4 regions of the Paenibacillus sp. FSL H8-0548 genome follow, and region 4 is predicted to be linked to each of the others. Evidence: riboswitches for the same ligand, from Rfam matches in the RefSeq annotation. Region 4 holds a riboswitch; each other region holds the start of a gene.
What was found. Region 4 has a riboswitch for cyclic di-AMP ahead of MHI37_RS00670 (C40 family peptidase). Riboswitches for the same ligand answer to the same signal wherever they lie in the genome.

Region 1: it holds a riboswitch for cyclic di-AMP, as region 4 does, so the genes downstream of both, MHI37_RS08000 (hypothetical protein) here and MHI37_RS00670 (C40 family peptidase) in region 4, are expected to answer to the same signal.
Region 2: it holds a riboswitch for cyclic di-AMP, as region 4 does, so the genes downstream of both, MHI37_RS04290 (universal stress protein) here and MHI37_RS00670 (C40 family peptidase) in region 4, are expected to answer to the same signal.
Region 3: it holds a riboswitch for cyclic di-AMP, as region 4 does, so the genes downstream of both, MHI37_RS22315 (TrkH family potassium uptake protein) here and MHI37_RS00670 (C40 family peptidase) in region 4, are expected to answer to the same signal.

The regions. Positions count from the first base shown of each region.
Region 1 is NZ_CP152049.1:1,893,867-1,901,836, reverse strand. Features, by position in the region: gene MHI37_RS08010 (sensor histidine kinase) at 1-1,617, shown strand, start outside; gene MHI37_RS08005 (carbohydrate-binding protein) at 1,715-4,747, opposite strand; cyclic di-AMP (ydaO/yuaA leader) riboswitch at 4,993-5,154, shown strand; gene MHI37_RS08000 (hypothetical protein) at 5,160-5,585, shown strand; gene kduD (2-dehydro-3-deoxy-D-gluconate 5-dehydrogenase KduD) at 5,669-6,424, opposite strand; gene MHI37_RS07990 (DeoR/GlpR family DNA-binding transcription regulator) at 6,429-7,223, opposite strand; gene kduI (5-dehydro-4-deoxy-D-glucuronate isomerase) at 7,250-7,970, opposite strand, start outside.
Region 2 is NZ_CP152049.1:1,008,422-1,016,391, forward strand. Features, by position in the region: gene MHI37_RS04280 (TrkH family potassium uptake protein) at 1-971, opposite strand, end outside; gene MHI37_RS04285 (TrkA family potassium uptake protein) at 955-1,620, opposite strand; gene MHI37_RS04290 (universal stress protein) at 1,778-2,314, opposite strand; cyclic di-AMP (ydaO/yuaA leader) riboswitch at 2,438-2,592, opposite strand; gene MHI37_RS04295 (hypothetical protein) at 2,995-3,402, shown strand; gene MHI37_RS04300 (DEAD/DEAH box helicase) at 3,934-6,291, shown strand; gene MHI37_RS04305 (hypothetical protein) at 6,380-7,970, shown strand, end outside.
Region 3 is NZ_CP152049.1:5,135,528-5,143,497, forward strand. Features, by position in the region: gene sdhA (succinate dehydrogenase flavoprotein subunit) at 1-1,146, opposite strand, end outside; gene MHI37_RS22300 (succinate dehydrogenase cytochrome b558 subunit) at 1,171-1,842, opposite strand; gene MHI37_RS22305 (LysR family transcriptional regulator) at 2,146-3,054, shown strand; gene MHI37_RS22310 (TrkA family potassium uptake protein) at 3,115-3,783, opposite strand; gene MHI37_RS22315 (TrkH family potassium uptake protein) at 3,796-5,136, opposite strand; cyclic di-AMP (ydaO/yuaA leader) riboswitch at 5,224-5,390, opposite strand; gene MHI37_RS22320 (CPBP family intramembrane glutamic endopeptidase) at 5,636-7,267, shown strand; gene uvrC (excinuclease ABC subunit UvrC) at 7,233-7,970, opposite strand, start outside.
Region 4 is NZ_CP152049.1:132,590-140,559, reverse strand. Features, by position in the region: gene MHI37_RS00685 (M1 family metallopeptidase) at 1-1,014, shown strand, start outside; gene MHI37_RS00680 (hypothetical protein) at 1,039-1,851, shown strand; gene MHI37_RS00675 (hypothetical protein) at 1,985-2,572, shown strand; cyclic di-AMP (ydaO/yuaA leader) riboswitch at 2,993-3,146, shown strand; gene MHI37_RS00670 (C40 family peptidase) at 3,150-3,626, shown strand; gene MHI37_RS00665 (deoxyribodipyrimidine photo-lyase) at 3,770-5,113, shown strand; gene MHI37_RS00660 (MFS transporter) at 5,435-6,703, opposite strand; gene MHI37_RS00655 (GNAT family N-acetyltransferase) at 6,820-7,350, shown strand; gene MHI37_RS00650 (EAL domain-containing protein) at 7,338-7,970, opposite strand, start outside.

The sequences.
Region 1 (7,970 bases), 1.8 Mb from region 4:
CTTTCTGATCAAATGTACACGAACTCCGTTGCGTCTGTTGCGCAAATTAATTCGAATTTAGAAAATAAGCTGGATACGTATACAAAGCTTTCAGCAAATCTTTATTTAAACAATTCGCTGCGCGCTTACTTAACGAACAACTATACAGAGGAGCCCTCTCTATTTGTTGATGCCTATCAATACATTAATAACACCTTTTCAAATATGCTGACTACAAATCCAGATATTCATTCCATGTCTATTTATATTAATAACGATTCGCTTCCCGCTGACGGCATTTACATTAAACGAATGGATGATGTGTTCAAAAGGTCGACTACGTATCGCTCATTGCTGGACAGCTACGGAAATGTTCGCTTTGTAGCAACGCCGCCTGTTGTGGATCAGCCTTCCATGTTCACGCTGACACGCATGCTTAATATTAGCAATCTAGACAATGCCTATGGGATTTTGACCATCAACATTTTGGAATCGGATATTTTCCGTTTGATGGAGAAAGAGACGTCAGAGAAAACGATATTAATCGTTAATGATAATGGCCTCATTATGTCCGCTGAGGACAAAAGCATGTTAAATCGTCCGCTAAATCAATTTGTGAAGGATCCATTTCCGAACGACAGAGAAGGAAGATTCGACAGCAGCTTTAATGGAGAAAAAATGCTAGTTGTCTATAATACGACCAAATTCGGTTGGAAAAGCATTTCGCTGGTTCCTTACAGCAGCTTCCTCACCAAAGCGAATAAAACAGCTAAGCGGATTTTAATTTTTGCGTTAATCAGCTTTGGGCTTATGACGCTGCTCATCTACGCCACAGCAAGACAATTTACAAAACGCGTCGATTATTTAGTCGGCATGATCCGGCGTATCGAAAGAGAGGATTTCGATCTCTTCGACATGAGGCCGCTTGGTCGCGATGAAATTGGTCAGATCGGAAACATGCTTCGCAAAATGGCACAGCGACTCAGCAATTTAATTTCCGACGTGTACAAAAAAGAAATCGATAAGAGAGAAGCCGAAATGAATGTGCTTCAAGCACAAATTAATCCACATTTTTTGTACAATACTCTGGCATCCATATCGTCGCTTGCCATTCGAAATTCAGATCAACGGATGAACAAGATGGTTACTGATCTTGCAAAGTTTTACCGGATATCACTCAATAAGGGGAAAAGCAAACTTTCGATCCATGAAGAAATTCAGCTTACCCGCTACTACGTTGCTATTCAACAAGTGAGATTCGGTGAACTTATTCGTGTCCATTATCAAATCGACGAGTCCGTGCTCCCCTGCCCAATCGTGAAGCTAACGCTGCAGCCATTTGTAGAAAACGCGATGAACCACGCCATTTGGGACGACAAGCTCGGTATCAACATTATGATAAAAGCTTATCGCGACGACCTTGATATCATTCTCAAAGTCATTGACGACGGCATGGGCATGCATATGCCTGGTCATAACGGTGAAGACCTGCCGATTAGCGGCGACACTTTGTCTGGTTATGGCATTCGTAACGTGGACAATCGAATTAAGCTTTTATATGGCGAATCATACGGCGTCTCTCTTTACAGCAGGCTAGGAATAGGCACGACAGTAACGATACGAATCCCTGGTCGTTAATAACAAGCTAGACAATAAAAATCCCTCAAGCAATATTGCTTGAGGGATTTTTATGTTTCACAGCCATAGCTGCTTAGCCATAATCCTTGCTGCTGGTTTATTTTACGGTGATTTTGTAAAGCTTCGATTGCGCACCTTTCAAGTCCACCTTTAGTTGTCCTGCTGCCTGACTGGATACATTCGTCCATAGGTCCGTAACTTTTACTTTAGAGGACGAAGGAATGCCTGCACGCGCAAAATCTACCGTCTTCGACACAGGGTCATTCGTATAGTTAAATACAGCAAGATAGTAATTTTTCCCTTCCTGCATGATGAACATATCCGCAGCTCCTGTACCTGTGTTGCCCTCGACAGGCTTGAACGCCTGACCTTTAAGTGCTACCTCATTAACTTGCTTGTTAGTCAGCAGCTTCTTCATTAAGTCTTGTGCTGCCGGATCACTAACATCGTCTGAGCTTAGAAATACAGTTCCGGAAATAGCCGCTGAATTGACCCGAGTCTGCGCAGCATCGAATGAGCCGCCCTTTGCCAGCGTCATATAATCTGGATCTGTATACGGATAGATCGTTCCGTTCTGCCACCAGCCATAGGTAAGATTATTCAGTTGATATTCCGTGCGGCTCAGTGAGCCGTCAATATCACATGAGATTCGTCTTGCATGGGCGTATTGACTCGGAAATAAAGGAGCAATGGAGGCGCTGATAAACATTTTCCCGCCAAGCACCTTATTGATATGAGCCATACCTTGATTGTACGCCTGAATGCCCGTTTGAACATTGGGGTCAAAATGCTTGCCCTCGAAGGAGCCATGGCTTAGGAAGTCAATCTTAATATACTCATATCCGTAATCGAGAAAGCGTTTGAAATAATATTCGATCCGCTGCTTAGAGCCAGGATGAGTCGGATCGATCGCGTAAGCGCCGTCTACTTTCGGCAGCGGGCTTCCGCTTTGATCCCGCAAAATAATATCGCCATACGTATATTTCCCATCTGTGCCCTCTACAACCTGACTCATGTTATCGCCCCAATATACAAATGGGCCATAATAAATGCCGGCTTTTTGCCCGTTTTTGTTAATAACCTTGACTACTTGCTTAAGCTGCTCCTCGGACAGGTTATCCCAATAGGAATCCAAATTAATATAAACATTGCCTTTGTTCGAGAAGGAATTTTTCTGCAAGTTTTTCTTGAAGAAATCAGACACAGCGACTACTTTATCGTAGCTTAAATCACTTTCGTATGCGCCCCAGCTATTCCAGCCCACGGGTACACCCTTCGGTACGCCATGCTTGAATGACAGCGGCGGAGCAACCGCAGCGTTCGCTTGGCCGAAGCTCTCAAGGCCTACGCGGTAGTCGGCATAGTAGCCAACGAGAATTTGCGGTGAAGTAAGCGTCGTTCCCGTTACCTTTCCATGTGGAATCGTATCATGCGTCGAGGTAGGGGAAGTGAAACCGCCGTATACCTTGAGCTTGTTTAAACGATCCTCAGAACCGCTCCAATAGATTCCTGTTTTCCATTTATCATGCGTGACCGATCCAATGATCAGTCCATTGCGGCCTGTATTATCATAAATAGCAGTCAATTCTGAGCTCACATAATTATTATTGTTCAGGCTCGTATTTATCGTCCGAGCTTGGTATCTGGACCACGCGTCATTATCGAACGGAGCGACCAGCACTCTATTATCCGAGTGGCTTCCAATATCGATTCCACCCTTGGCATTAAGTACAAGAGGTGCCATATCATTCGTGCTGAGTGTGTCTTTACCCGTTACTTGTTGACTAATTAGAAAATAAGGCAAACGCTCATAGATTTGATAAATTTGCTTCATCGTCGGCAGGCCGGACTCTCGATTCTCAATCGTAACCCGAATGCCTTTGCCATGACCGTCATTTATTTTCTCAATTTTTTTCATGGAGAACAAATGCTCAGCGTAGTTTTTGCTGTCGAGCTGCTTGTCCAATTGGATGCTGCTGTACAACCCTTTGGCGATCGTCTTGTTGTTCCATTCGAACGCTGAAAGTCCTGACTCCGTGTTATAAATGATTTTGTAGACGCCGTTTGTTAAAGTGACGCCTGACTTATGCTGCTCCACTTTAATCGAGCCAAATTTGCTGGAATCGATTTGTTTGCCAATATTGCCGATCCCATCCACATCACCCGGATTCTCGCCCGGTGCCTGTGAGCTGATGATTTCAATTTTATCAATATCCGGCGACCAACCGCCATTATCATCAAATAAAATGGTATTGCTGCCCGCTTGCAGCTGTACCTCTATACTGAACATGCCAACCGTATCCCAGTTCGCAGTCGCAGGCGGGGAATAGGTCTCTTTCTCACTATTGTTCACGCTAATGGCAAATGACCGAGGATCGCCGGAAATGTAGCTAACCTTTAAGGTATAGACCCCCTCTGCTGGAGCAGCAACCTTTTGGAAAAGCAGCGATGATCCGCCCCAAATGTCGCCTACCTTTTTTCCATCGGAGCAATCCGTCTCCGCTTTGCAGGAGCGTACGGCAGAATTGCCGGTCAGCTTATTGCCTTGTCCTTCCGCTTCATACACTTGTCCGCTTCCAGCAGGCGGTTCATTCGGATCTGTGCCCGGACCAGCATTCAGCAATTTCAGCTCGATCTTGTCAATATCCGGCGCGTATCCCCCTTCATCATCGAAACGAATGACGTTCTCTCCCTGCCGAAGCTCCAGCTGGATCTCGTAAGTCCCTCGCGTGCTCCAATCTGCCGTTTTCGGAAAATCATAATGATCGGCTCCGCCGCCGTTCACACTGACGGCTAGTGATCTGGGATCGCCCGATATGTAATGCACCGTCATCGTATAGATCCCTTTAGTATCCACATTCACAGCGTTGAATTGCAAAGCAGAGCCGCCCCATAGACTGCCTACCAGCTGATTGCCTGAACAACCAACCGCAGGCTCACAGTCCTTCACAGCTGCTTTGCCACTAAGTTGATTAACGGCTGCCTCCGCCTCAAAGGATTGACTGCTTACGGCGGCTCCTGTCGTCTGGGCCTCGGCTATTGTCGCTGTAGCACCCATTGCCGTTTGAAATAACACAAACAATGCAAAAATAATAGACAAGCCTTTCTTGAATTTAAAACTACTCAACATTATTTCCTCCTCTTACTCGTTTAATATAAAGCGCTTTCTTTTTAAGTTTAAGGGGGAATCTAATGTCAAGCTATCCAAGAATGTTACGATTCGTACTCCAAACCCGCTAACTTTCAAAAATCCATGTGGTGGAAATTTACGGATAGGCGATGTTTACAACCGACAGTTTCTGGTTTATTATAGACGTCAGTTTTTTACAGTCCGTAATATTTACAGATACAGAAATGAAGAGTATAATTAGGAGTACACTATTCACGCTTAATTTTTCGAATGAAAAAACGGGGGAACCAACGCGAGCGATATTCATCGTTTCGCAAGGGGTGAATCCAGGGATTTGTAACCCTGGTAGGGCATTCTCTCTTGCCCGAATCCGACAGCTAACCTCGTAAGCGAACAAAGGAGAGATTTATTTATGTTAACAAACTGTTCAAATCATCTCCAAATTTTCACAGAACAGACCCCTTTTTTATCCGTCTCTCGTATTGAGCTGTTCGTCATCCCGGCTCTCGCTGTCGATGCCACAGGCCATCGCGTATGTCTCCGTTTAACAAGCAATCAGGGTATAGGCTGGAGCGAGCTATTCGCCAGCGACACCGAGGATACGATTGACTTGGACAGATGGAGCGATCTCCTTCAAAGCTTTATCGGCAGTGTCCCTCTTGCACCTCTTGACCATTTTCAATACGACAAAACGGATCAGGACGGGCGCATTATCGAATTATTCGCAACAGCCGCTCAGCATATCCTTGCAAATTCCGCCGATTCGTCTACGTACAAAACAAATCTTGAAGAATCTGTTTTGCGTCAACGCTCTGTCTCTTATGTCTCTTTAGATTAATTGCGTTTAACAAAAAAATAAGACAGTCCAGAACAATTAACGCGCTCTGGGCTGTCTTATTTTTGTTGTCGTTATAACCAAACCTATCTAACCAGCCAACCGCCGTCAACAGCCAAAATGTGGCCGTTCATATAATCAGAGGCTGCAGATGCTAAAAATACTGCTGGTCCGATCAAATCCTCAGAATTGCCCCAACGTCCTGCTGGGATACGCTGCAGGATTTGAGCACTGCGTACAGGGTCCTCACGAAGCGCCTCCGTATTGTCCGTACTCATATAGCCTGGCGCGATCGCATTTACCTGTAAGCCTTTGGCCGCCCATTCACTAGCAAGCGCTTTGGTAAGCCCTGCTACCGCATGCTTGCTGGACGTGTAGCCCGGAACATTAATGCCCCCTTGGAAAGTCAGCATCGATGCGATATTAATAATTTTTCCTGAGCCCTGCTCAATCATATGCTTGCCTGCAAGCTGTGAAAGAAGAAAAACAGAATTCAAATTCACGTCAAGCACGGCTTGCCAGTCCTCATAGCTATGCTCTGCGGCAGGCGTACGACGAATAATACCCGCATTGTTGACCAAAATATCGATTCGTCCCAGCTCATCCACTGTACGTTCAACAATACCCGCCAGCTTCGTGCGATCCGATACATCCGCTTGAATCGTAATAGCTTTGCGTCCTAGCTCTCGTACTGCATTCGCTACCTTATCAGCAGGCGTGCTGTTCGTAACAAGTGCTACATCGGCACCCGCTTGCGCAAGTCCTAGAGCGATTGCTTCGCCAAGACCGCGTCCGGCGCCTGTTACGATAGCAGTTTTTCCCGTCAAATCAAACAAACCCATCGGATCAAGTCCTCCCTTTCGTTCGCTTCCCGCTATCTGAGAGCGCCGCTTTCATCATCCGTATAGGAAGCGCCTCATATTTCTCTGCTACCTCTTGCGAAATTCCATCATCTGTAATGATGTAGTCAATCTCGCTCAGTTCAGCAAAAGTAATTAAAGCGCCTTTATCGAATTTATGGTGATCAGCTAAACAATAAACAACCTTCGCGTTGTCCATATACAGCTTCTTGAGCTTAGCCAATTCTTCTGTAAATATCGTAAGCCCGTATTCAAGGTGAATACCTGTCGTAGATAGGAACAGCTTATGAACGTTCAGCCGATTTATCCACTCCTGTGATTCAGCACCGATAAGCAAATTATTATGACGATAACCGCCTGGTATAACAAGCCTCACCTGGTCCTTCATCGTAAGCTCACGAATAATGAGCAAATCATTCGTCAGCACCGTTACCGGCATATTAGGCAGTTTCTTCGCCATCTCAAGCGTCGTGCTGCCTGCATCAAGCGCAATAATATCGTTAGGCTCGATGCAGGAAAGCGCAAGCGCAGCAATGGCCGACTTCTCTTGCCCATGCTTACTGTTTGGGAACTGCAGCGGATACAGGCTATTCTCGCTCCCCTGCTCTACTACAGCTCCGCCATGCGTCCGCTTGAGCAGACCCTTCTCTTCGAGCCTCTCTAGATCCTCACGAACCGTCTTTTCTGTAACGCCAAACTGCTCACTAAGCTCGGATACTTTGACCGCGCCAAGCTGCTCCAGTTTCTCTATAATTTTGCGATGCCGTTCAGCAGCAAGCATGGTACACCCCCCTGTAGCGAATACTTCTATTTTAGCTCGCTTGCAGGTACTGCGTCCATGTCTGTAAATGTATAGTTCTCGCCTGCCATTGACCAGCAGAACGTGTAGTTGCTCGTACCAACTCCGGAGTGAATAGACCAAGGCGGCGAAATGATCGCTTGCTCATTGGCTACAACCAGATGCCTTGTTTGCGAAGGCTCGCCCATCATATGAAATACGCGTGTATCTGCATTCATATCAAAGTATAGGTATGCTTCCATACGGCGATCATGTACGTGAGAAGGCATCGTATTCCAAACGCTTCCTGTTTTCAAGCTAGTTACGCCAAGCATCAACTGGCAGCTTTGAATGCCGTCTGCATGAATATATTTGTAAAGTACACGCTCATTTGAAGTTTCTTGTGAGCCAAGATGGGACGGATTCGCTTCCTCTACCGTCATTTTGCGTGTAGCGATTTCTTTATGTGCAAGCGCGGAACAGAAATACAGCTTTGCAGGGTTCTCTTTATCAACGCTTGAAAGCAAGACTTGGCGTTTTCCTTTACCAACATAAAGCACTTCAAGCTTGCTTAGCTCATAAACCTCGCCATCCACAGAAATAGAAGCTGGTCCGCCAATGTTCAAGAAACCAATCTCACGGCGCTCCAAGAAATATTCTGTTTTCAGTGTTGCAGAATCCTCAAGAACAAGAGCTTCGTTTACAGGTACTGCTCCGCCAACGATCATGCGGTCATAATGCGTATATGTC
Region 2 (7,970 bases), 880 kb from region 4:
CCGGAAGCCGCTCCGATAAACATGAGGATAATGACAAAAAATTGTGACGCCGCAAGCATATTGCCGATGTCGATGGTGTTGAATCCTGCGCTTCTGGGTGTCACACCTTGGAAAAATGCAACAAGCACCCGTTCCCCCGCACCCAATTGACCGAAGGTGGCCGGATTCCAACTCTCCAGAAAGAAAAGAACAAGAAAACCGGCTGCGGATAAAATCGCTGAGGCAAGGAGAACCACTTTGGTGTGCAGGGACAGCTTTCTCCAGGAACGTTTGCGAAATAGATCCACGACAACAAGATAGCCGAGTCCGCCGATGACAAAAAGCAGGATAATTGTTAGATTGACAACAGGATCTCCGGCAAAGGAGGACAGACTGTCAGACCACAAGGCGAATCCGGCGTTGTTGAAAGCGGAGACGGAATGAAAAAGCGCGTAATAAGCTGCCTGTCCCCATCCTATCTCTTCTTGCCATCGGAGCGTCAGGATCACCGTCGCTAGCGCTTCAAATGCAAAAGCAATGAGCACCATGTAAAGTGACAGTTTGACCAATCCTTGCGCCGATGTCGAGTGAGTCGTTTGCTGGATGATGAGTCTTTGCTTTAATCCGATTTTTTTGCCCAAAATAATGGCCACCATGACGCCAAAGGTCATAAATCCAAGTCCGCCCACTTGAATCATAATCATAATGAGGACCTGCCCAAAGGTGGAAAAGACGCTGCCGGTATCGACCACGACGAGCCCATTTACACATATGGCAGAGGTAGCAGTAAACAACGCATCAATCAAACCGATTGATTCACCTGATACAGATGCTTGCGGCAGAGTAAGCAGCAAGGCGCCAATCCAGATTAGGAAGAAAAACACAATCAGGATCAGTAGGGGCGGATTCATCTTATTTTTCAGCCAGTCAACGAGCAGCACCAAGCGCCCGGATGTGGAGTGACGTTTCATACGGCTACCGTTTTCGTTCATGGTCCTCCTCCAAGTGTCGGATGTCCTTATTGCTGCCGATGATAAGCAGAATATCTCCGGTAAAGATTTTGTCTTCCGCTTTGGGAGATACATTCATATAATCGCCGGTTTTAATCGCCATGATGGTGCATCCATATTTGGCGCGAATATTTAACTGCTGCAACGAATACCCATTCATCGCCGGCGGCGCTTTAATCTCGACTAGATTGTACTCCGGGGATAATTCAATGTAGTCAATCAGATTTTCGGAGCTAAGTTGATGACCGAGTCTCGCCGCCATATCCCGTTCGGGGTAGACGATATGATCCGCGCCAATTTTGCTCAGGACATTACCGTGCATTTCATTTTTGGCTTTGGCCGTTACGTTCAGAACATTCATTTCTTTTAACAACAATGTCGTTAAAATGCTTGCCTGCAGGTCATCGCCTATAGCTACTATCCCATGTGAAAAGTTGCGAATACCCAGCTCTTTTAAAACGGATTCATCTGTGCAGTCTGCTTGCAGAGCATGGGTGGCAATAGCGGAAATATCCTGAACAAGTTGCTCGTTTTTGTCTACTGCCAGCACTTCATGACCGTTTTGAATCAAGGTTTTCGTTAAACTTGAACCGAACCGACCGAGTCCGATGACAATAAACTGTTTTTTCACTGCATTCACTTCCGTTTCTTTAATTACTTAAGGATTCTGTTAAGAGCCATTTAGAAAAGCAGAGTGGTCGAATCAACAATCACTCCTCTACTGACTCTCAGATATTTAAATTCCCCATTTATATTTAATTTTAACAGGCTGGTACTGAAGTCGGTATTTATAGCTTTGAAAAAACACCTTTTGTCACAGGCAGGCCGCGCGCTTCCGAATCTCCAATGTGATAATGCTGCTCTTTTTTGTATACGGAAACCGGTACTCCGGGTTTATGCATATCCATCGCTTGTTCTTTCATTCGCTGGACGGCTACAATGTGCAGGTCCGTTTCGCCTATGCGATGAAGCAGTTCATTGACGAAAGAACCATGCGTAATTTCCTGCCAACGCGTTTGCCCAGATTGTCCGATAATCAATTGAGTAATTTCAAGATGTGTTGCCGTTTCCGCTATCATTTCAGAGGATTTCCTATTTTCATTCGGTTTGACGATAAATGTTGCTCCCCATTCCTCGCATTTCAGTTTCCATGCCGCCATCATCCTTTCTTGCTCCGGATCAAGCTCATCCTCTTGTACAGGAATGACGCTTAATACGAACAGAGGAGACTGAAGGAGCTTAGCCAATTGACCGGCGCGGCGAATGAGCCGTTCTCCGTGCGGTCCGTAGTACACGCAAACCATCAGTTTTTCCTTGTTTTTCATAGTTTCAGCCCCTCTGATAAGGAAATTATTCTCTGAACAGCAAAAAAAACCTGGTCGCAGAGAAATTCTGCTACCAAGCTTTGGACTGTACAATACAGTGCGAAATAAACCAAAGTTGTAAGAGTATTCTCTCCCAAGCGCTGACGAGGTTAGCTGTCGGATTCGGGTTTGAGAGTACCCGTTCTTTCTAAGTAAGAAAGAATTCACCCCAGAAGCAGTATTATAAGCTTCGATGGTTCCCCCGCTCCTCCGTGAAGAGGATTAAGCGTTTATCATATGAAATTGTTGTCATTTATATTACGCCTGCATGTTTAAAAAGTAAACCGTTTCTTAAAAGTCCAACGAAACAGGTAGATATCGCTTTTGCGCAGCAGTGAAAATTTACTATTGTATGTTCATACGATGGGCTTCAATATTCGGTTTCACAAAATATAGAAATACAAGCGAGGAGGAATTGTTTGAAGTAACCCCCGCTTTCGGGACGGTCGGATTATCGATGACATACGCCCGATGTGAGAGTCGGATGTCTGTCATCTGTGGTGAATCCCAAAGCGAGGAATCCATCGCTTCCTCGCTTTGGGTAGAGCGACTCTTACCGCCCGAATCCGTCAGCTAACCTCGTAAGCCTGGTGTCCTGGACAGAGCTTGGATATTGCGTCTATGCCTGACGATGAGAGAGGATGATGGCACTTGTGATCACAAGTTTGACCACATGGGCCAATGCCTCTGTGGTTTTAAGGATGGTAAACAGACTGTATTGTGTCAACTCCAGCAGTGGATCGCCGATTTACCTTTGTACATCAAGGGTTTGTTCGGCAATTCAAGCTGCCAAAAATCGAAAACTATCTGATTGTGTTGCTGGAAAGCCAGGCTTTCTGCGTATTACTCCTTATGCAAGAGTGAGCACCGACACCGAAGAACAGTTAAACAGCTATAAGCCGCAAGTTGCTTACTATGCGGATATGGTTAGTCAGCGCAGTGATTGTATATTGGTGGACACTTTGAAATATGTTCGCTTGCTGAAAGAAAGGAGGATTGCTGTATTTTTTGAAAAGAAGAATATCAACACACTCACCATGGATGGCTAGTTGTTATTGAGCATCCATTTATAACCAGAGTATTCGGAGTACGTCCGTCTTCTTGCGTAAGCTCTTCGTCATTAAGACTTCTAGGAAATGGTGCAAATAGGTCTCCTTAAACAGGGGGAAGTGGGATGTATGTGTCCTTCTGGCTGTATGAGCTGCAAGTGGAAGCTAAAATATAAAATCTACTGAAAAAGTTCTGCTCACAAATCAAGAATCAACAAAAAAAATTTTCTGTAATAATTTTGTGAATTAAAGGGTTTTCGATACATGCGTCGAAATTTAACTATAAATGTCGATAAATGGATTCAAGAGACTTTAGAACTGAAATTATTGTTTTGTTAACTGTTCCATTATATATAGCAATATTAAAAAACAATAAGAATATAGTTGTATTTATATAAGGTAATCTGACTAAAACACATCACCGTTAATAATATGAGAGACTAAAGACCTAGAATTGTGTTCGCTCGAAATTACTACAACAGGAATTACATATTATTGAAAATTGCAATCTTTCTATGGGGGTCCTTCTTGATGCTGAAGCTATTACAACAGGTTATAAATGGAACTCGTGCTTGGAGCATGGATAAGCATCGTATCTCTATTGAACAAATCAATAAAGATTGTTCGAGGTTGCTTAATAGATTCCCTGATGTTGACCTTTCTCTGATAACAGACAATCTTCGCCAAAAAATTAAGAATGATACGCCAATACATAACGTTCGAATGGAAGCCTATTCGCTTGTAAAAGCCGCCTGCAGACGTGTTTTTGATTTAGATGTTCATAATGAACAAATTTTAGGTGCATTGGCAATTTACGAAGGTAATATAGCGGAAATGAAGACGGGCGAAGGTAAGACGATAACTGCTATTTTCCCTGCATTTCTCCAAGCACTAACTGGAAAAAAGGTGCATATCGCCACGGTGAATGAATATTTAGCGTTTAGAGATAGTGAGGGAATGAGCAAAGTATTTCATATGTTGGGCTTGTCAGTCGGTTGTCTTCGAAATGGAATGAACAATGAGGAACGGCAATCTCAGTATGCATGTGATGTAACGTATGGAACTCATTATGAATTCGGTTTCGATTATTTACGTGATCATTTAGTTAATCGGAAAGAGGATCGCGTTCAGTGCGGTCTGCATTTCTTATTGCTTGATGAGGCTGATAGCATACTGATAGACGAAGCGCGAACCCCGCTTCTCATTTCTTCTGCTCCTGGGAAAGGGAGCGACTACCTCGTGTTGATCGATCAGAAAATTTCCCTGCTCGCTGATGGAGACTTTGAATTTGATGCCATGGAGAGACACGTATCTCTTACCCATCAAGGAATAGACCGCTGTGAGCAGCTCTTTGGAATCCGGAATCTCATGAACCTTGAGCATAGTGATACGTATCATAAAATTCAGCAGGCGTTAAGGGCACGCTTTCTTATGAAAAGAGATATCGATTATGTCATTCGAATCAATGAGCAAGGAGAACAGGAAGTAGTTATCGTTGATCAAAGCACAGGAAGGCTCATGTTCGGACGAAGATATACGGAAGGGCTTCACCAAGCGATAGAAGCGAAGGAACGTGTGGTTGTCAATGGTCAATCAGCTACTCTTGCTTCTATAACCCTTCAGCATTTTGTACAGTTGTATGAAAAAGTTGGTGGAATGAGCGGTACTGCTGTTGAAGTAGAGTCGGAATTGCAAGAGGTTTACGGAATTGATGTGGCGGTAATTCCAACGCATCGTCCCATTGCCCGTAGTGATCAGGCGGATCTGTTGTTTTTTAATGAGGAGACGAAATATCGCTGGATCATGGATGACATTAAGCAAAGGCACGCCAAGGGCCAGCCAGTGCTCGTCGGAACGCCTGATATTCGTGCTTCAGAGCGGCTTAGCCAAATGCTTGCAAGTGAGAATATTTCACATCATGTGCTGAATGCCAAAAACGCTGAAAAAGAGGCTGCAATTATTCGAGAGGCAGGTATGGAGAACGCAGTAACTATCGCGACAAACATGGCTGGCAGGGGAGTCGATATATGGCTAGGACCTGGAGTTGAGGAAAACGGCGGTCTCCATGTGATTGGAACTTGCAGACATAATTCAGCGAGAATTGATAATCAACTTAAGGGACGCAGCGGCAGGCAGGGATCGGTTGGCAGTTCAAGGTTTTATATCTCGTTAGAGGATGACTTGCTGGTTAACTATTACTCTGATGATTTATTGGATGAGCTGGAAGAAAGCTTGCTGCCTATTGATCGGCCGATTACGCAGCAGAAATATATTGCGGCCATAAGAAATGCGCAGCGGGCTGCCGAATTAGAAGGCTTTGCTCTTCGCGCAAGTTTGATCGAATGGGACAAGCCCGTTCAGCAGCAGCGCATGATCTATTATCATATGCGAAATGATGTCGTTGATCGGGATTCATATAAGGAATTGCTAGTCTCCATGATTGATAAGATTACTGTTAATGCTGTGAACCGGAATTATCCTTCAGGATTTAGTGAGGAGCCTCCGAATTGGTTTCGACTGTTTGCTGAACTCAGTGCGATCTTTCCATCTCCGAAAGGTTTTATGCTGAAGCAGCTTGATCAGCTTACTCGGCGACAAACGATTGAGCAAATTAGCGAGCAGCTGTATCAAAGGCTGGATGAATGGTACGAGGCATCCTCAATAGAAATGGATGAGTTCGTGAAGCATGCTTCGCTCCGTGCGTTCGACCGCAACTGGATTCAATATTTGGAAGCATTAAACGTATCGAAGGAAAGCTCGTTTTATTCGGTTAGCGGGAGTCAAAAAGTGGATTATGAGCGAGAAACGGCTCAAATGTTTGAAGGGTTATTAGATACGATTCATAAGGAAGTGCTTACATCCATATGGGCTCGAGTGGATACTTCCTGACAACTGTTTTTGTCCACCTCGTTTTTTGAAGAGCCTAGAGGTTCTTGAGAAATATATGCATTCGATCATTTATTCTAGGAGGAATAGTATGACTGGTTATGAAGACGAACAAGAAAAAATGAAAGAATCAAAAATTAAGAAGAGACGTCCCAAGCAGGAGAAAAAATCCAATGTGGTTGGTACTGTAACAGGCGCAGTTATGATTGCAGGCGCAGTTCTGCCGATGATGCCGGCAATGACCGCTTATGCAGCTAGTACAGGGACGATGTCTGTGGACAAATCTTTTGTTGCTGTAGGCGAATCAGTAAATATTACGGTGACAGACACAAATAATGGAGACACCGTATTAAATACGGATTCAGGCTCAGTGCAAACAACGACAGTAGCCGTATCTTCGCCTGACGATGCTCTACGCAGCCCTCTGATGATTACTTTAACGGAAACCGGCGCGAACACAGGAATTTTTCAAGGCTCGTTGAAGCTGGTCGATACGAATACAACAAGCCCTGCTGCTAATGAGATTAAAGTTCAAAACAACAATGCCGTATCAATCCTAGATCCCAATTGGGACAATCCAGACGCTTTGTCGCCGATCGTAATCAACGTTACACGCAGAGACTATGCTACCGGTGCCGTAAAGCTATACGATAATGTTTCAAATAGCCTTATCAACTCGTTAGTTCATGACGGACAAGTCGTACGTGTGGAATTAACAGATGCTGACCTGAATACAAGCACAACGACCGTTCAAACCCGCGCGGTTAATTTGACGACAACTGCTGGAGTGAACGGCAACGACCTTATCCTAACTGAAACTGGGAACAACACAGGGGTGTTTGAGGGAACCTTCACGGTGGGCGACGATATTGCGCCTGCGCATAATGAGCGTTTTTATATTGAGTACGCTGATGAACATATGGAAAATACCTTGAACGGTACGGTTACCAAAACGTTATTATATCGTAATTTCTCCGCTGCAGCTCTTACAGTAACTCCTGGAACGGCAGCAACTAATGAACCGATAACGGTTGAATTAACTGACCTTGACCTGAATTTGGATGAAGCTAATGCAGAAAATGTAAGTGTTAAAATTAGCTCTCAAGCAGACTCTACTGGATTATCATTGACCTTGACGGAAACGGGTGCTAATACTGGTGTTTTCAGAGGGTCATTTGAAATGGAAGCAGGGGCAACCAATGCGGGCGCTCATAAAATTAGCGTGGCGAATAATGGTACGGTCACGATTAACTATACGGATTTACGCGATGCGGCTGGTTTGTCGAGTTCGATTACAGATACCGTTGTGCGCAAGGATCATACAACTGCAAATGTCGCATTGGATAAATCCTTTGTAGTCGTTGGCGAGACCGTTACGGTCACAGTGACGGATCTTGAATTTGCTAATGGAGCCAGCAATGAAAGCTTAAGTGTGAATGTTGCATCTTCAATAACTGATTCTGCAGGTATCGATGTATTCGTTACGGAAACGAATGATACGGGTGTTTTCACTGGCACATTCGTCGTTCAGGCATTCACAGATGCTAGTGCGACACCTAAGGAGCTAGGTGTGGGCACGAACCTAGAAATGATCACTGCTACTTACTTGGATAATCACAAGGCGGATAATACAAGCGGTACAGTAACCTACACAGCTCAGCGTAAGGATAGAATGACGGGGA
Region 3 (7,970 bases), 2.3 Mb from region 4:
ATGATATTGATAATCGCATTCACCAGCTGCAAATAGACCAGGAATATTCGTCATTTGATTGTAATCTACCCACATGCCGCCCATAGAATAATGAACCGCTGGGAAGATTTTCATCGGAATTTTACGCGGGTCATCGCCTGTGAACTTCTCATAAATTTCGATGATGCCGCCAAGCTTAACATCAAGCTCCTTCGGATCCTTATGAGATAGATCAAGGTAAACCATGTTTTCTTGATTGATGCCGAGCTTCTGATCGACACAAACGCTGAAAATTTCACGTGTCGCAATATCACGCGGCACTAGGTTTCCGTAAGCAGGATATTTTTCCTCTAGGAAGTACCAAGGCTTGCCGTCTTTGTACGTCCAGATCCGTCCGCCCTCACCACGAGCAGATTCTGACATCAAGCGCAGCTTGTCATCGCCCGGAATGGCTGTTGGATGAATTTGGATGAACTCGCCGTTCGCATAATTAACACCTTGCTGGTACACTGCACTTGCTGCCGTACCTGTGTTAATAACCGAGTTTGTTGTTTTTCCGAAAATAATACCAGGACCGCCTGATGCAAGAATGACTGCATCCCCGCGTACTGTATGAACCTCCATCGTGCGCAAATCCTGTGCAGAGACACCGCGGCAAATGCCGTCGTCATCTACAACAGCGCCAAGGAATTCCCAATGCTCGAATTTGTTGACTAACCCAGCTGCTTCCCAGCGGCGAACTTGCTCATCAAGTGCATATAGCAGCTGTTGACCAGTTGTAGCGCCCGCGAAAGCTGTACGGGAATGCTTTGTACCGCCAAAGCGACGGAAGTCCAACAAGCCCTCTGAGGTACGGCTGAACATAACGCCCATCCGGTCCATAAGATGAATAATACCTGGTGCTGCATCACACATTGCTTTTACTGGCGGCTGATTTGCTAAGAAATCTCCACCATATACGGTATCGTCGAAATGCTCCCATGGAGAATCGCCTTCTCCTTTTGTATTAACAGCGCCATTGATGCCGCCCTGCGCACATACTGAGTGGGAACGTTTGACTGGTACGATTGAAAACAAATCAACATGTACGCCTGCCTCTGCTGCTTTGATGGTAGCCATCAAGCCGGCAAGGCCGCCGCCAATGATGATAATTTTATTTTTAGCCATAACGCTTCGCTCCTTATCTACAACCTAGCCGATATTTGTAAGTGTCAGTATCGCACTTGCAGCTTCCTTGAATTCATCGCCTCTAAACGCAACAAGCGAAAGAATGAACAGCGCAGAAACGATAACAAAAATGCCCATGCAAATGTAAGAAGAAACACGCTGCGCCTTAGGACCGATGGTAATGCCCCAGCTGATCAAAAATGCCCAAAGTCCATTGCTAAAATGGAATACAGCTGCAAGCACACCCACAACATACAACACAAAATAAACGGGGCTGCTAGCAATTAAATTCATCGTAGACCCTAGCTCTTCATGAGTGATGTTGCCAAGATATACTTGAAAACGTGTTTGGTATACGTGCCAAAATACGAAAATGAAGGTTAATACCCCCGTTACACGCTGTGCGGTGAACGCCCAGTTCCTTCCGTATTTAAAGCGTCCCGTATTTGTGTTTGATTGGTACGCTACGTACAAGCCGTAAATACCATGAAACAACAACGGGAGATAAATGCCGAAAATCTCGAGCAGCGGGATCATAGGCAAGCTGTTGATAAAATGTACACCGTTGCTAAAGCCTTCGGGTCCGCGTTCAAACGCCTGGTAGTTGGTCAATCCATGTACGACGATGAAACCGCCGAGGGGAATGATTCCTAGAAGCGAGTGAAGCTTACGCGAGAAATACGAATTTCCTTTCATGTCATTCCTTCTCCTTTCAAAACTGTGAGTGCTAGCATGCTTTTCTTTAAAATATAAGAATGTATTGGAATCCCTGTATACATTGCTTATATTTCAGCGCAAAACAAACGCTATACCGCCAAAGGCATAAAATAGCTGTTTACGCTAGGCAAATCATTCTACATTGTACCCCTAGCAAAGACCTCCGTCAACAAAAGTCGACACATATTAGCCACACTTCCCATCCTACTCCTTTTAAGCTTATAATGGAATTGCTTATTTTTTATAATTTCTTATAACAAAACAACATAAGGAGCTCCTTTAATGAATGAAGAAATGCATATCTTTACCGTTATTGTTGAGCAATCCAGCATGAATAAAGCGTCAGCGCTCCTTAATCTGTCGCAGCCAGCGATCTCTAGGAAAATCGCAAAGCTTGAACAGGAAATCGGTTCTCCTTTATTTCGACGAATTGGCAAACGGCTTGAGCTGACTCGGATAGGTCAGCTGACCTATGAGTACGCGCTTGAGCTGCGCCAGCTGCATCGTAAATATTTACAGACCGTCTCCGATTTTAACTGGGCAGGACATACGACACTGACGATCGGCGCAAGCTTGACGACGCTGCAAACGACATTGCCGGATTTAATCCAAACTTTGACGGCGACACATCCTGAAATCGATATTAAAGCGATCACAGGCAAAACGCATGAAATCGTATCGCTTGTTAGGGATCATAAAGCGGATATTGGAATCGTCGCCTCCAGCATTGAAGATTCAACACTGCGCTGCATCCCCTTGTTTGAGGATCATTTGTCGCTCGTGCTGCCGCGAAATCAGCTCATAACCGACAAAGGAACACTTGGCATTCAATATTTGACCGGTATGCCAATGATTCTGTTCTCCAAGGGAACTTGGTACAGGCTGCTCACCGACGAGCTGTTCGATAAGTATCACCTTCAGCCCGACGTCCGCATGGAAATTGATTCGTTTGAAGCTATACTGCGGCTGCTTCATACGTGCAGAGCGGCCACCCTTCTTCCACGCTCCTATATGCGCAAGCAGCTGCTCGATGACAACGATCTTACCGTCATACCGATTCGCGAGCTCGAGGATACAAAGCGTACCACCTCGCTCATTCATGCGGATTCAGCAGCGCTAAGCCCGTCGGTTCGTCTCTGGATCAGCGAGCTGCCCATGCGTTTTAACAACAAAAAGGACAGAAGCTTCTAAATAAAAGCTGCTGTCCTCAGCATTTCCAATATATCGCATATAAAACCACATCATAAAGCCTTAACGAATAACCGCTGCCTCAAAGTTCTCGATTTGCTCATTCGTGCCAATGATGACCATAACATCACGTTCAGAAAGTACATCCGTCGCTGTTGGCGCAATAATGATGCCATCGGGTTTATTAATAGCGACGATGCTGCATCCGAATCTTGCTCGCGGATTAATATCATGCAGCGACTTCCCATTCAAGCAAGCGGGAACTGCCAGCTCGGCAATTGTATATTCCTTGGATAGCTCAATATAATCCAGCAGGTTTGGAGAAACGAGCTGGTGCGCAACTCGAATTCCCATATCTCTCTCCGGATAAACGACCCGGTCGACACCTATTTTCTCCAGCACACGCCCATGCAGTTCGCTTATTGCCTTCGCTACAACTTGTTTTACGCCTAAATCCTTCAGCAATATCGTTGTCAAAATGCTGGCTTGAATGTCATCTCCGATGGCTACAACTCCGCAATCGAAGTTCCGAACACCAAGCGAGCGCAGTGATTCCTCATCTGTGCAATCCGCTGATACCGCATAAGTGAGTGCGCCGCTCATTTCCTGGACGGCCTCCTCATCCTTATCGATGCCCAGCACCTCGTTGCCAAGCTGGATAAGCTCTCTGCCCAAGCTTGAGCCAAATCTTCCAAGCCCAATGATTACAAATTGCTTCTTTTTTGTCGCCACTTACTGTATCTCCTAACCAATTGTAATTTTACCTTCTGGATACCGGTACAATTCTTTTTCTGTACGAGGCCCTAGCGCGTAAGCTAACGTCAGTGGGCCTAGTCGTCCGGCAAACATCGTAAATGCAATCACTATTTTTCCAACTGCGCTTAACTCGGGCGTAACACCTATCGATAAGCCTACCGTGCCGAATGCCGAGGTAGCTTCGAACAACAAAAACAAGAATGGCTGCTTCTCCGTCATGGACAGGACCATCGTTGCGATAATGACAAGTCCTAGTGAAATCAACGTAATCGTCAGCGCTTTAAAAATTCTATCCTTGCCGAGCCTATGCCGGAAAAACACGATGTCCTCGCGTCCGCGAATCATGGCAAGCACTGCACCGACCAAGGTCGTAAAGGTAGTCGTCTTAATCCCGCCGCCTGTGGAGCCTGGAGAGGCGCCAATAAACATCAATATAATGGTGAAGAACATCGTCGCCTGCCGCAGCGCCGTATAATCAAGCGTATTGGCACCCGCGGTCCTCGGCGTTACCGATTGGAAGAAGGAGGACAAGATTTTCCCACCAAAATCCATGGAACCAAGCGTCTTCGTATTGGAAAACTCGAATATAAAAATAACGATCGTGCCCACAGCAATTAACGTGCCCGTCATCGACAATACAACCTTGCTGTGCAATGAAAGCTTCCGTTTTTTGTTATATTCCATTAGATCCGATAGAACGATAAATCCTAAGCCGCCAGTAATAATAAGCAGCACAGCTGTTAAATTGACCATTGGGTCGGAAGCATACTCCGTTAAGCTGCGATACTCGCCAAAAATATCAAACCCGGCATTATTAAATAAGGATACCGCATGAAATGCGCCAAAATACAAGGCTCGACCAAGCGGCATATCAAAAGCAAATCGAATAGCAAAAAGCACAGCACCTGCAAGCTCAATCGTTAAGGAATAAACGATTACCCGCTGAATCAGACGCACGATGCCTTCCATACTCGTCTGATTCATCGCTTCCTGAAGCAAAAGCCGCTCACGCAGTGAAATCCTTTTGCGCAGCGCAAGTGCTACCAAGGTGGCCATCGTCATGAAGCCTAGACCGCCAAGCTGAAATAAACACATTAAGATGACTTGACCAGGAACGGAAAAATAGGTTCCCGTATCGACGACAACCAGCCCTGTCACACAAGTGGCCGACGTCGCTGTAAACAGCGCATCGAGAAAAGGCAGCCGCTGCCCCTCTACCGATGCAAATGGCATGGATAATAACAGAGCACCCAGTAATATAATAAGAGCAAACCCACTGACAAGTATCCGTGGGGGCGACCACTTTAGAACATTCCAGTTTACCTTCATTAAGCAGCCTCATCTTCGTTATGGTAAGGTAAGAAATCGCTTTTTAAGCATAAAAAAAAGCACTGAAACTCAAGTGCTCTGTGCGATGAGTCCTGTTCCAGATGCCTACGAGGTTAGCTGTCGGATTCGGGCCTGGACAGGCAGCCCTATTTTGCAGCAGGATAAATCCCGCTTTAAAAATTCACCCCATGCTGTCAATGCTGACAGCTTTATGGTTCCCCCGTTTTCCTTAGGAAATTCGGCGTAGCTATGCGATTAGTATGATGTTAACGATTATAATCCCAAAGCGGTCTTAATTTAAAGGAGGGCTTTATGACATTAAGCACGATTTTAGCTCAAAAACAGGCATGGGAAGCATACAGCCCGCCTTAAGCTTGGTGGACATCGTTATTTCGCGTGTTATTGAAGGAAATGATGCTTTTGCATTGGATAATTCAGGGATTTATATGTTAATGTTATAGGATATGCTTTTCATTATATCGATAGTTGAGGTGAACCAATGATTGATTCAATTAAGCCTAGCGAATGGAAACGTTTTCTATGGGCTGCTGTAGCTTGCTTTATTATTTATGCCGGAGTTGAGATTTATCCAATGATCTCTTCAATGATTTCCGGTGAATTGAACATGAAGGTCATTGAAAAATCCACAGCCGAGAACAGAGCCGCTGCCTTTGCTGAGAAGGAAACCGGAATAAAGGTGAAGTCAGCCAAAGCGGTACACCAAACCGATAAAATCTTTTATGGCTATTTATCCAAAAACAAGCTGCTTGAAACGTACAGCGACAAATTTGACCAAAGCTTTCCAACGGATACCTATCAGGTCGATTTGAAATTTACAAATGGCAACTACGGGCATGTATATGTTCATATGCAAAGCGAAAAAATTGTCGCATGGAATCTGAAAGTCTCTGGAGAGGAGCTAACTGAAGCCGATAAAACCAAAGATATCATCGCTTTTCTGACCGCACAAAGCTTCAGTGGTATCGATTTTAATAATAGTCAGATTAATTCAGCAGGGGAATGGCAGGGTAAGGCATCCGAGAAATACAGCATCGAAGAGGCTAAACTCGCTCTTACTGTCGATGCTATAAGCTTGAATGGTAGAACTGTGATTACTAAATATAAGCCTGCCTTCGTTGCTCCTGATGACTATATCAGCTATGTGAAAAATCAGGATAAAATAGCGGGTTACCTAACCGGCTTCGGCTACTTTTTAATGAGCTTCGTGCTATTTGTTCTCGCCATTATTTATGCCGTATTATACCGAAGATTTACATCGTTCAAATACGGAGTTATTTTGACCATCGTCTATTTTATTACATATCTAATCATGAATTTAAATGTGCTGGACGGCATTCGAGCCTCGCTCGGGGAAAATGAAATCGCTGGCCAAGCGACGATGATTACTGCAATCTTCACCGTTCTGCTAACCATACCGATGGCTGCATCCATCTACTTCTCGATCGTCGCGGGCGATGCTCTCTGGAAGGCGCAGGGCCGCTCGTTGTGGCCGCGTTTTGGACAAAAGGGCTACGGCGACTATGTTTGGCGCAGCGTCGGATTAGCTTATTTGTTCGCGATCATTCTATTCGCGGTGCAGGCCGTTATCTTTATCGGTTTAAAGCTATCGATCGGTACCTGGGATACAACAGACGTTACGCAGTCTCCGTACAATATCGGTATTTTGTGGCTCATGCCAGTGCTCGCTTGGGCTGCCGCTATTTCTGAAGAGGCTGTATTCCGCTTCTTCGGTATCGGATTATTCCGCAAATGGTTCAAAAACACGTTCGCTGCAGCGCTGCTGCCAACCTTGTTTTGGGCGCTTGGGCATGTGACCTATCCGTTCTATCCATCTTCGACAAGGTTGATCGAGCTGATCATTATCGGACTGGCGTTCAGCTTTATTTTTGTCAGATACGGCTTCATTACAGCGATGTTCACACATGCTATCTTTAACAGCATAGCCGTGGGCCTATCCTTGCTCACCATTGGCCAGGCACCAAATATCATCTCAGCCATCTTTTTCTCGGTGCTGCCTGTCATCATAGCTTTTGTACTGAAATATTTCAGCCACAAAAAAGAGAAGAAACCGCCAGTTACGACGGCTCCTCCTCATTTAGAGCAGCTATAATTTGCGAAGCTAATTTATCCCCAATAGATAGAGGCCGAAAGTCTTCGACTGAGGCCTCTTTTATTTTTTTGATCGAGCCAAAATGCTTGAGCAGCAGCTTCCGGCGCTTCTCTCCAATGCCCGGAATCGAGTCGAGCTTCGATTCGACCATCGACTTGCCGCGCTGCTCGCGGTGGAACGTAATGGCAAAGCGATGCACCTCATCTTGAATGCGCTGCAGCAAATAAAACTCTTGGCTGTCCCGGGGCAGGGGCACGATCTCAGCCGGATCTCCAGTCATGAGCTGTGCCGTTTTGTGCTTGGCATCCTTCACCAAGCCGCATACCGGAATAGATAAGCCAAGCTCATTCTCAAGCACATCAAGCGCAGCCGATATTTGTCCCTTCCCGCCATCGACCACGATCAGATCAGGAGGTGCAAGCTCCTCCTTCACCACACGCTCGTAGCGGCGCCGTATGACCTCGCGCATCGTTTCGTAATCATCTGGTCCTTGAACCGTCTTCACCTTGTATTTGCGGTATTCCCTGCGGTCTGGCTTGCCATCGATGAACACGACCATTGCCGACACGGGATTCGTCCCTTGAATGTTCGAGTTATCGAACGCTTCGATCCGATGCACCGCATCAAGCCCCAACCAGCCTGCGAGCGATTCTGACGCCTTGACGCTGCGCTCCTCATCCCGCTCAATGAGACGGAATTTCTC
Region 4 (7,970 bases):
CTAGACCCTGCGCATGCCGCCCTTAAGGATCGTTACATGCATGCAGCTAAATCAGCGTTGTCGAGCTATGCCAAATGGTATGGCGAGTATCCTTACAGCACGCTGTCTATCGTCGTACCCCCGAAAGGAGCGAACGGAGCCGGCGGCATGGAATATCCCACACTGATTACTGCATTCGCTGCCGAGAAAGAAAATCCCGGCTACAATCTGGAGCGTACCGTCGTCCATGAAATCGGCCATCAATACTGGTATGGCATGGTTGCCAGCAATGAATTCGAGGAGGCATGGCTCGATGAAGGCTTTACGTCCTATGCTGAGGATAAAGTAATGGAGACTACTTACGGTCTCGAGTCTAATCTACGCATAGAAGCCAGCTATATGACCGATCCCGCTCCGCTCAAGCAGCCATCTTGGGCATATGGCAGCCATACACAATATGCCGAGAACGTTTATATGCGAGCCAAGCTGGTGCTTATCGGTATTGAGAATCAGGTCGGATCACGAACAATGCAGAAGATATTACGTACCTATTTCCAAAAATATAAGTTCAAGCATCCCTCCAGCGCAGATTTCCAGCGTGTTGTCGAGCAGGTAACCAAGACCAAATGGCATGATTATTTCAGCCAATATGTATACGACGACCAAATGGCCGACTTCTCCATCGAATCTATACATGTTCGTCCCGTTACGCAGGAAGGGGATCAGCTTTACGAATCGGTTGTTCTCGTCAAGAAGAACGGCGGCAGCAATGGCGAAATCAAAATCGTGCTGCAATTTACCGATGGTACAAAAATGACGAAGCTTTGGAGCGGCGAAGAGTCCCATATTCAATATAAGGAGCTGCATACTGCCCCGCTTCAATGGGCTGTCGTCGATCCGAATTACAGCAACGTACTCGACAATAAGCTCATTAACAACTATATGCAGGCTAAGCTGCCTGAAGAAAAGCGTACTAGATGGAGCCTTGGCGTAGTCAAGCTGGTTGAAGGGCTGCTCGGATCGCTTAGCTGGTAAGTAATTGCGTTCAAGGAGCGATAAATGATGAAGATACATTTGAAGCAAGGCTGGCGACTCACAGTTAAACATTTTTACCTTGTAATTATATTGTTTCTATATCAGCTGCTTTGGGGCTTCTTCCTCTATCGATTCATCGATTCGATCGTTTCGCCGCTGCTGCGTCGTTATCCAAGCGCTTACCCTTCTGACGTTGCAGCACAGCTTTTCGTTACCGAAGCCCAGTTTCAACTGCTGAAGACCGATCTCATCTCTCCCTACGTTTGGACGCTCGGCAGCCTGCTGCTCATTCGAATGGTGCTCACTCCTCTATTTAACGCAGGTCTATTCTACTCGCTAAAACAGACGAGATCTGACGGAGGAACGCGCTTTCTGGAAGGGATTCGCAAAGCATGGAAGCCCGTTGTTCTTCTTTACTGGGTAGAATCTATTCTCTCGCTGGCCCCAGCCTGGTGGCTGCTGCCGCGCGCGCTCGAGTCTCTGCTTCAGAGCAGCTCCGTGCCGGAGCTTATGCAAACGGTACTGCCCGGAGCAGCACTATGGCTCATATGGGGGACGGTGCTGCACCTGCTGTTTCTATCGATGCAGCTTGGCGCAGCCTCTGGCGAGGGCGTCTTCCGCTCCTTATGGCTCGCTCTGCGTAACTTTCTCTCCTATGCAGCACTGTCGCTTATTATGTGGGGATTGGGCGCAGCTGCTGGCATTGTCGTCACCAGCGTATCCATGCTTTGGACCGGATTGTTCGCACTCATTCTGCATCAAGGCTATCATCTCGTTCGTACATTAATGAAAGTATGGACGATAGCAGCGCAGTATGAATACCTGCAATCGAAATGAATAACTTCATGCACGGCCCCTCCTCCACAATGATGTGGTCGCGAGGGGCTTTTTTATTTCTTATTTACCGCAACTAATTGTTGGAATTTATGTATAAATAGTTGACAGAAAATGATAATTGGGGGATATAGAAATGATGCGTAAAAAACTCATTATAATATCGATGGCGTTGCTCCTATCAGGCGGCTCATTAGTTGCCGCGGACAAACTATTTCAGAAGGTAACCATCCTTTATAATAATAATAAGCTGCAGGCAGACGATGGATTGCTGGTGGATGATAAGATCTATATCAATATTCGCTCTCTTAGTGAGCCTCTGCAGGCTTTTATCCAGTGGAAAAGCAGTGAGAAGAGGCTTATTATTCAGAAGCCTAATGTTCATATGTTTCTGATGAACGAGAAGCGTACAATGTTTGGTCAAGTCGATAAGGGCACGACTCAGAAGTTTCTAGTGCAGGCACAAATCGATAACTTAAATCTTGAGATAGATAGCTTCAAGGTGATGATTGTCGATCCGAACGATAAAGAAACTGTCATTGACAGCCGCAATCAAAAGGATAATGACTTTAAAGAATTCGTTGAGAAGGATACGTTTTGGTTCAGCTCAAAGGTCATCACCTATGATTTTAAATATGCAGGCAAATACAGGCTGCAGTTCTGGATGGAGCAAAAAAACGGGGATCCGCAGATCATCTCAGAAAAAGTCATTACTGCGAAATAATGAAGAAACTTATACTTCCTATATTTTAAAATAGCTACTCTGCGTTGAACAAGGAAGCCGTTCTTATGAACAGCTTCCTTGTTCTATTTGCACTTCGCTTGCGGCTAGCGAAATAGGTATTTATACATATGAGATATTTTTAATCTTTTGCAAAAAAGGTTACAACACCGCCGTTTATAGGCCGCTAGACTTGGTCCAGCGATATGCTCCCAAAGGGACAAATCGGTATATTTTACACGATATCCACATAATAAATGAAATTGAGTTCATTCATTTGGTTAGAAAGTACTACTAACAACGGTTTTATTACAGTAAACACGGATTAATGAATGAATAAGCCAAAAGTTTACATGAGAATTATTAGAATTTGCCAGTAAAAGCAGGAGATGATTGAAAATAATCGAATAATTCTCAACAGCAGTAAAAAAACAGCCTAATTCCCTATGGGGAAACGGGGGAACCACTTTGGGTGAATTGATTCCGATGTCTGATCCATTTTGCAGCGTCTGAGGAATCATAGGGAGCCTTCAACCGAACCCCACAGCTAACCTCGTCGGCCTTGGAAGGAGCTTCACAATTGAAAAAGGTTACCGCATTACTAATGGGTCTCGTACTCCTTCTTGCTTTTCAAGCGGGAAGCGCGTTCGCAGATTCAAAACTGAACGGATTTATCGATGGTGTGATTGGTACCCCGTACAAGAGCGGTGGAACATCGTCGAAAGGCTTTGATTGCTCTGGATTTACAAGCTATGTGTTCACTAAAATGGGCATCGAGCTTCCACGTACTTCCGTTGCGCAATCCAAAGCAGGCACGAAGGTCGATAAGACTGATCTAATTCCGGGAGATCTTGTGTTTTTTGACACCGTTGGTGGCAACAATAGCAGTGTATCCCACGTTGGCATTTACATTGGAGACGGTAAGTTTGCTCATTCATCCTCGAGCAGAGGTGTTGTAACAGACAAACTGAACTCTTCCTATTATGAAACTCGTTTTGTGACTGCTCGTCGTGTCATGAATGATGAGTCTTTCGAAGCATTTGCTAACGAAAAATAGAGTAACCTGGCCCTTCGCAGTAAGGACTTTATAGGTAGGCTCATTCAGCAAAGCCGCAGTTTTTTGTCCTGAAACGACAAATGACATGCGGCTTTGCTGTTTCATCCCAAGCTTTTCGCGATATCTGAAAGGAGCACTGCTTGATGTACTTATTCATTCATCGCAAAGATTTGCGTACTGCAGATTTGCGGGCATTTGACTATTTAAAGAAAAAGGATACGCCCGGCATTCATTTGCTCATCATAGATCCCATTTTAATCGGCGGAGGCAGGCTAACCAGCCATAGCGGCAGAAATTTCATGGCACAGGCCGCATCTTTGCTGCACAGCTATTTTAACGAGGACAGGGAGCTTCATGTGCTCTATGGGGACCCTGCCTTAATAACAGAGGCGCTTCTGCAAGCCCACCCCATTGACGAGGTTGTGGTCCATGCAGACTACACGCCTTATGCCCGTAAGCGGGACGAGCAGTTGCAGCAGGTTACTCGTAGTCTAGGGCGTCGCTGGATGCCCCTTGCAGATGCAGCACTTGCTGATCTCGAGGCTTTCCCAGCATTCGCGCGTCGACAAGAGACCTACAAGGTGTTTACCCCCTTCTACCGGATGTGGAGCAGCTTTATGCTGCAATGCTATAGTCCGATGGGCGAAACAACGATACAGCAGCTTTCAACTGTAAAAGAATTGAACAGCACTATTGCACAGCAGTTTGAGCTGCCTAATTCCATATCCTCTGCACTGGGCGGTACGAACGTTGAGGGATTGCCCAAATCGCTGCTGAGGCTCGATCGCTTCATGCGTGAACGTCTTGCTTCCTATGCAGATAGCCGTGATTCCTTTGCAGAGGAGCTTACGAGCGGGCTCGCTCGCTTCTTGAATACAGGCGCGATCTCGTCGCGTCACGCTTATGAGCAAACACAGGGCTTGCCCGGAGCTGAAGCATGGCATCGCCAGCTTGCATGGAGAGATTTCTATTTGTATCAAGCCATGTATAATGATGATTATTTCAGGTACGAGCAGCAAACAGATCTGTCTGCCTTGTCAGATAAGCATTTTGAAGCATGGACTTCCGCTGCAACAGGTATTCCGATTATCGATGCCGCAATGACCCAGTTAAGCCGTACAGGAGAACTGCCAAATCGCTTGCGAATGGTTGTAGCGATGTTCTTAACCAAAAACCTGCTCTGCCCCTTTACGCTCGGGGAGCAGCATTTCCGTCATCATCTCAGCGATTATGACAATACACTTAACCGCGGAGGCTGGCTATGGTGCTCTTCGCTCGGCTACGATGCTGCGCCTTATTTCCGAATTATGAATCCAGCACTTCAGTCGCAAACGCATGATCCCAGCGGCAGCTACATCCGGCGCTGGCTGCCTCATTTGGCTCATCTGTCTGATAAAGAGATACATCAGCCACAAAGCGGCGCTATCGTAGATTTAAAAGCATCTCGCTCTAGAGCCATTGAGGTATACAAAACGATACTCAAGTAATTAACTTCAATGAATGTAACGCAGTCATTTGGTTAGAAGCCTTGATTTTAGATCTATAATAATAATAAAACCTCCACAGCAGCTTTGAAACAGCAGTTGTGGAGGTTTTTCACATAAATATGAAAAAATAAGAACCTATATAAGTTGAATTTAACAAAATGAAGTTATAGCGAAGCGAGAAGATTGTTATGGAGAAACGAAGTGTTCGCCTTTGCGGCCTTATTCTTACCTTTAAATGTTTTAGGAAATCAAAGAATCTGGCTGCAACAGCGATCGTAAGAATGAACTTCTCGCGCAGCGACCAAAACGCAAATGTTTAGTTCAACTTATATAGGCTTTGTTTTCTTCTGCCCCTATGGCCATTCTTCGCAGCACTTGTCTTCTTCCTAGAACCAGCATAGCAGCTAAAAGTAAAAGCATCAGCACAACGAGTGCGCTTATATACCATAATGTAGACTCAACATTATATTGATCCATAAACCAGCCGGTTAAGCGTGGAAAAATAGCTCCTCCAAGCCCGCCGAAAGCGACCAGCAGGCTCGTTGTCCGCTCAGTCATGCCCGGAATAAGCTCATTAGCGTAGACTAGTGCAATTCCGAATATACCAGCGAAGAACAATCCGCTTAACGCAACCAGTACGAGCATCCAGCTTAGTTGCCCTAAGACAGCCATTAAAATAAAAATAATGGAAGCTCCTGCCGTTGCGATCAACAAATATCGCGAATATCCCATACGTTCAGCCAATACGCCAGCGAATATGCGGCCCAGCACCATCGTACCCCAGAACAAGCTAAGTACAGCAGCAGCACTAGACTCCCCTACTCCCGAGCGGGAAATAAGAATCGATGGCAGGTAATTTGAGAAGCTCATTTCCATGCCTACATAAAGCATAAAAAACAATGCCGATAGGAGTAAAAAAGGCAATGCTTTGCGCGGATAACCGAAAAAAGCAGAGGTTTGTGCCCCCTCAGCACTTGGTAATCTCTGAGCTGCCGCACTTTTCCCTTGCTCCGAAGTAGAGCGTGAGCTAACGCTGAGCTGATCATCCAGCTCCCCGAAGGACATCGTCAGCCACATTACAAATATAATGGCTGCCATAGCCGCAAGTATAGGGAATGAAACCTGCCATATGTTATTTTTGATCAAATACGCAGCCGCAATCGGGATTAATAAGGCGCCAACCCCAAAGAAGGTTTCCAGCTTACTCATTGCCGAGGCCTTCCCGTTCTTCGCCATATCGATAATCATGGCGCCAACCACTGCTTCCGTCATCCCAAATCCGAGTCCAGCAAGCGGGGCAATCGCAAGCATCCAGCTCCATGGAAGCAGCAAGCTATAAGCCGCTTCGCTAAGCGCCAGTATGCCAATAGCAAGCAGCACAGCTCCCCTCTTGCCCATTCTCGCCGTAATGGACGGCGCCAGCAGCACACCGACTAAAAAACCAAGAAATTGATTCATAATCCATTGGCCGCCATCTTTATAGGTTAGGCCGTAATGAGCAATTAGCTGCTCTAGGATAGACCCGCCTACCACATGGGCAACCCCAATAACTAAATAAGACAAGCAGCCAAGCCAAATTAACTTTTTCATATCTAAGCTTCTCCTTATTTTTCGCACATTCACCTTGCGCCAATCTGATATAATAAACCTGTTTCAATTGTCGTTCATCTGATAGGAAGCCATATCCAAGCGGAGGTATTTACCCCATGACAAATCATCAAGGCTCCAAACATTATAAACGAAATCCGCTCGAAATGACCATATGTCCAATGAATCCCCTGCATGCACAGGAAATATGCAGCTGGACATACGAATCCCCGTATCATATTTATAATTGGCCCGCTTGGGAGCATATGCAAAAGGACGGAATCGAGTTTGGCGATCCCGTCCTGCGTGCAGCGCAATATACAGCCGTTATTGACAATCAGCAGCAGCTGATTGGTTATGCTCAATTTTTCCCTATAGCAGGCGTAACAAGGCTTGGACTCGGAATAATTCCTGCGCTTTGCGGACAAGGCCTAGGGCCCGCTTTCACAAGGCTTATCGTAGCGGAAGCCCGGCGGCGTGCGCCAGAAAATGAAATCGATTTAGAAGTGCTCACTTGGAATACGCGAGCCGTGCGAACTTATGAACAGGCTGGCTTTCATATTGCGGATACCTATCCTCATCCGAAGTCAGACCTCTGCTCCGACTGCTACTGCATGGTATATGAGCCATCTGAGCATCATAGAGGCTGAGCCCCTCGCTCCGTATCCTTTTGATCCATAAATAAAATAAGTCCCGGTGCAATCAAGACGGACACGGTCCGGATCCAAGCTGGTGAATCCAAATCCGTATACGCTCTAGAAATAATGGCACGTCGATTCTCGTTTAACTGTACCAGATTAGGAACAAAGTAAGGGCGCCAGCTCCAGTTCGCACCGCGATACTGCTCTTCACGTTGCCAGCTCATATCCGCATCGCGGTAATAGTTGGATGATAACTGAATACCATCCTCGTTACATAAATATACTCGGATACAATCATGATAAAGCTCGGGCAGCAGTGCCTCGAGCCATTCACCACTATGCTCGGTGAATCGCACCCTTGAAGCGGTTTTCACAAGCTGCTCGGCTAGACTCTCGAATTGGCTTTGCCAATAGCGCTCGCTTCCTAAATAATGATGCAAATGCTGCTCAAGCTCAGCCTCAACGATCGTTGCAAAGCAATCCGGCGCAAGAAAGTCAGGCTCTGCTCGCGCAAACATAAATCCCTGCACATAACGAGCCCCTAATTGTATAGAGCGAACCAGATCCTCCCTCGTCTCTACACCCTCGACAAGCAATGACGCTCCTACTTGCTCCGCTAGATCAGAGAA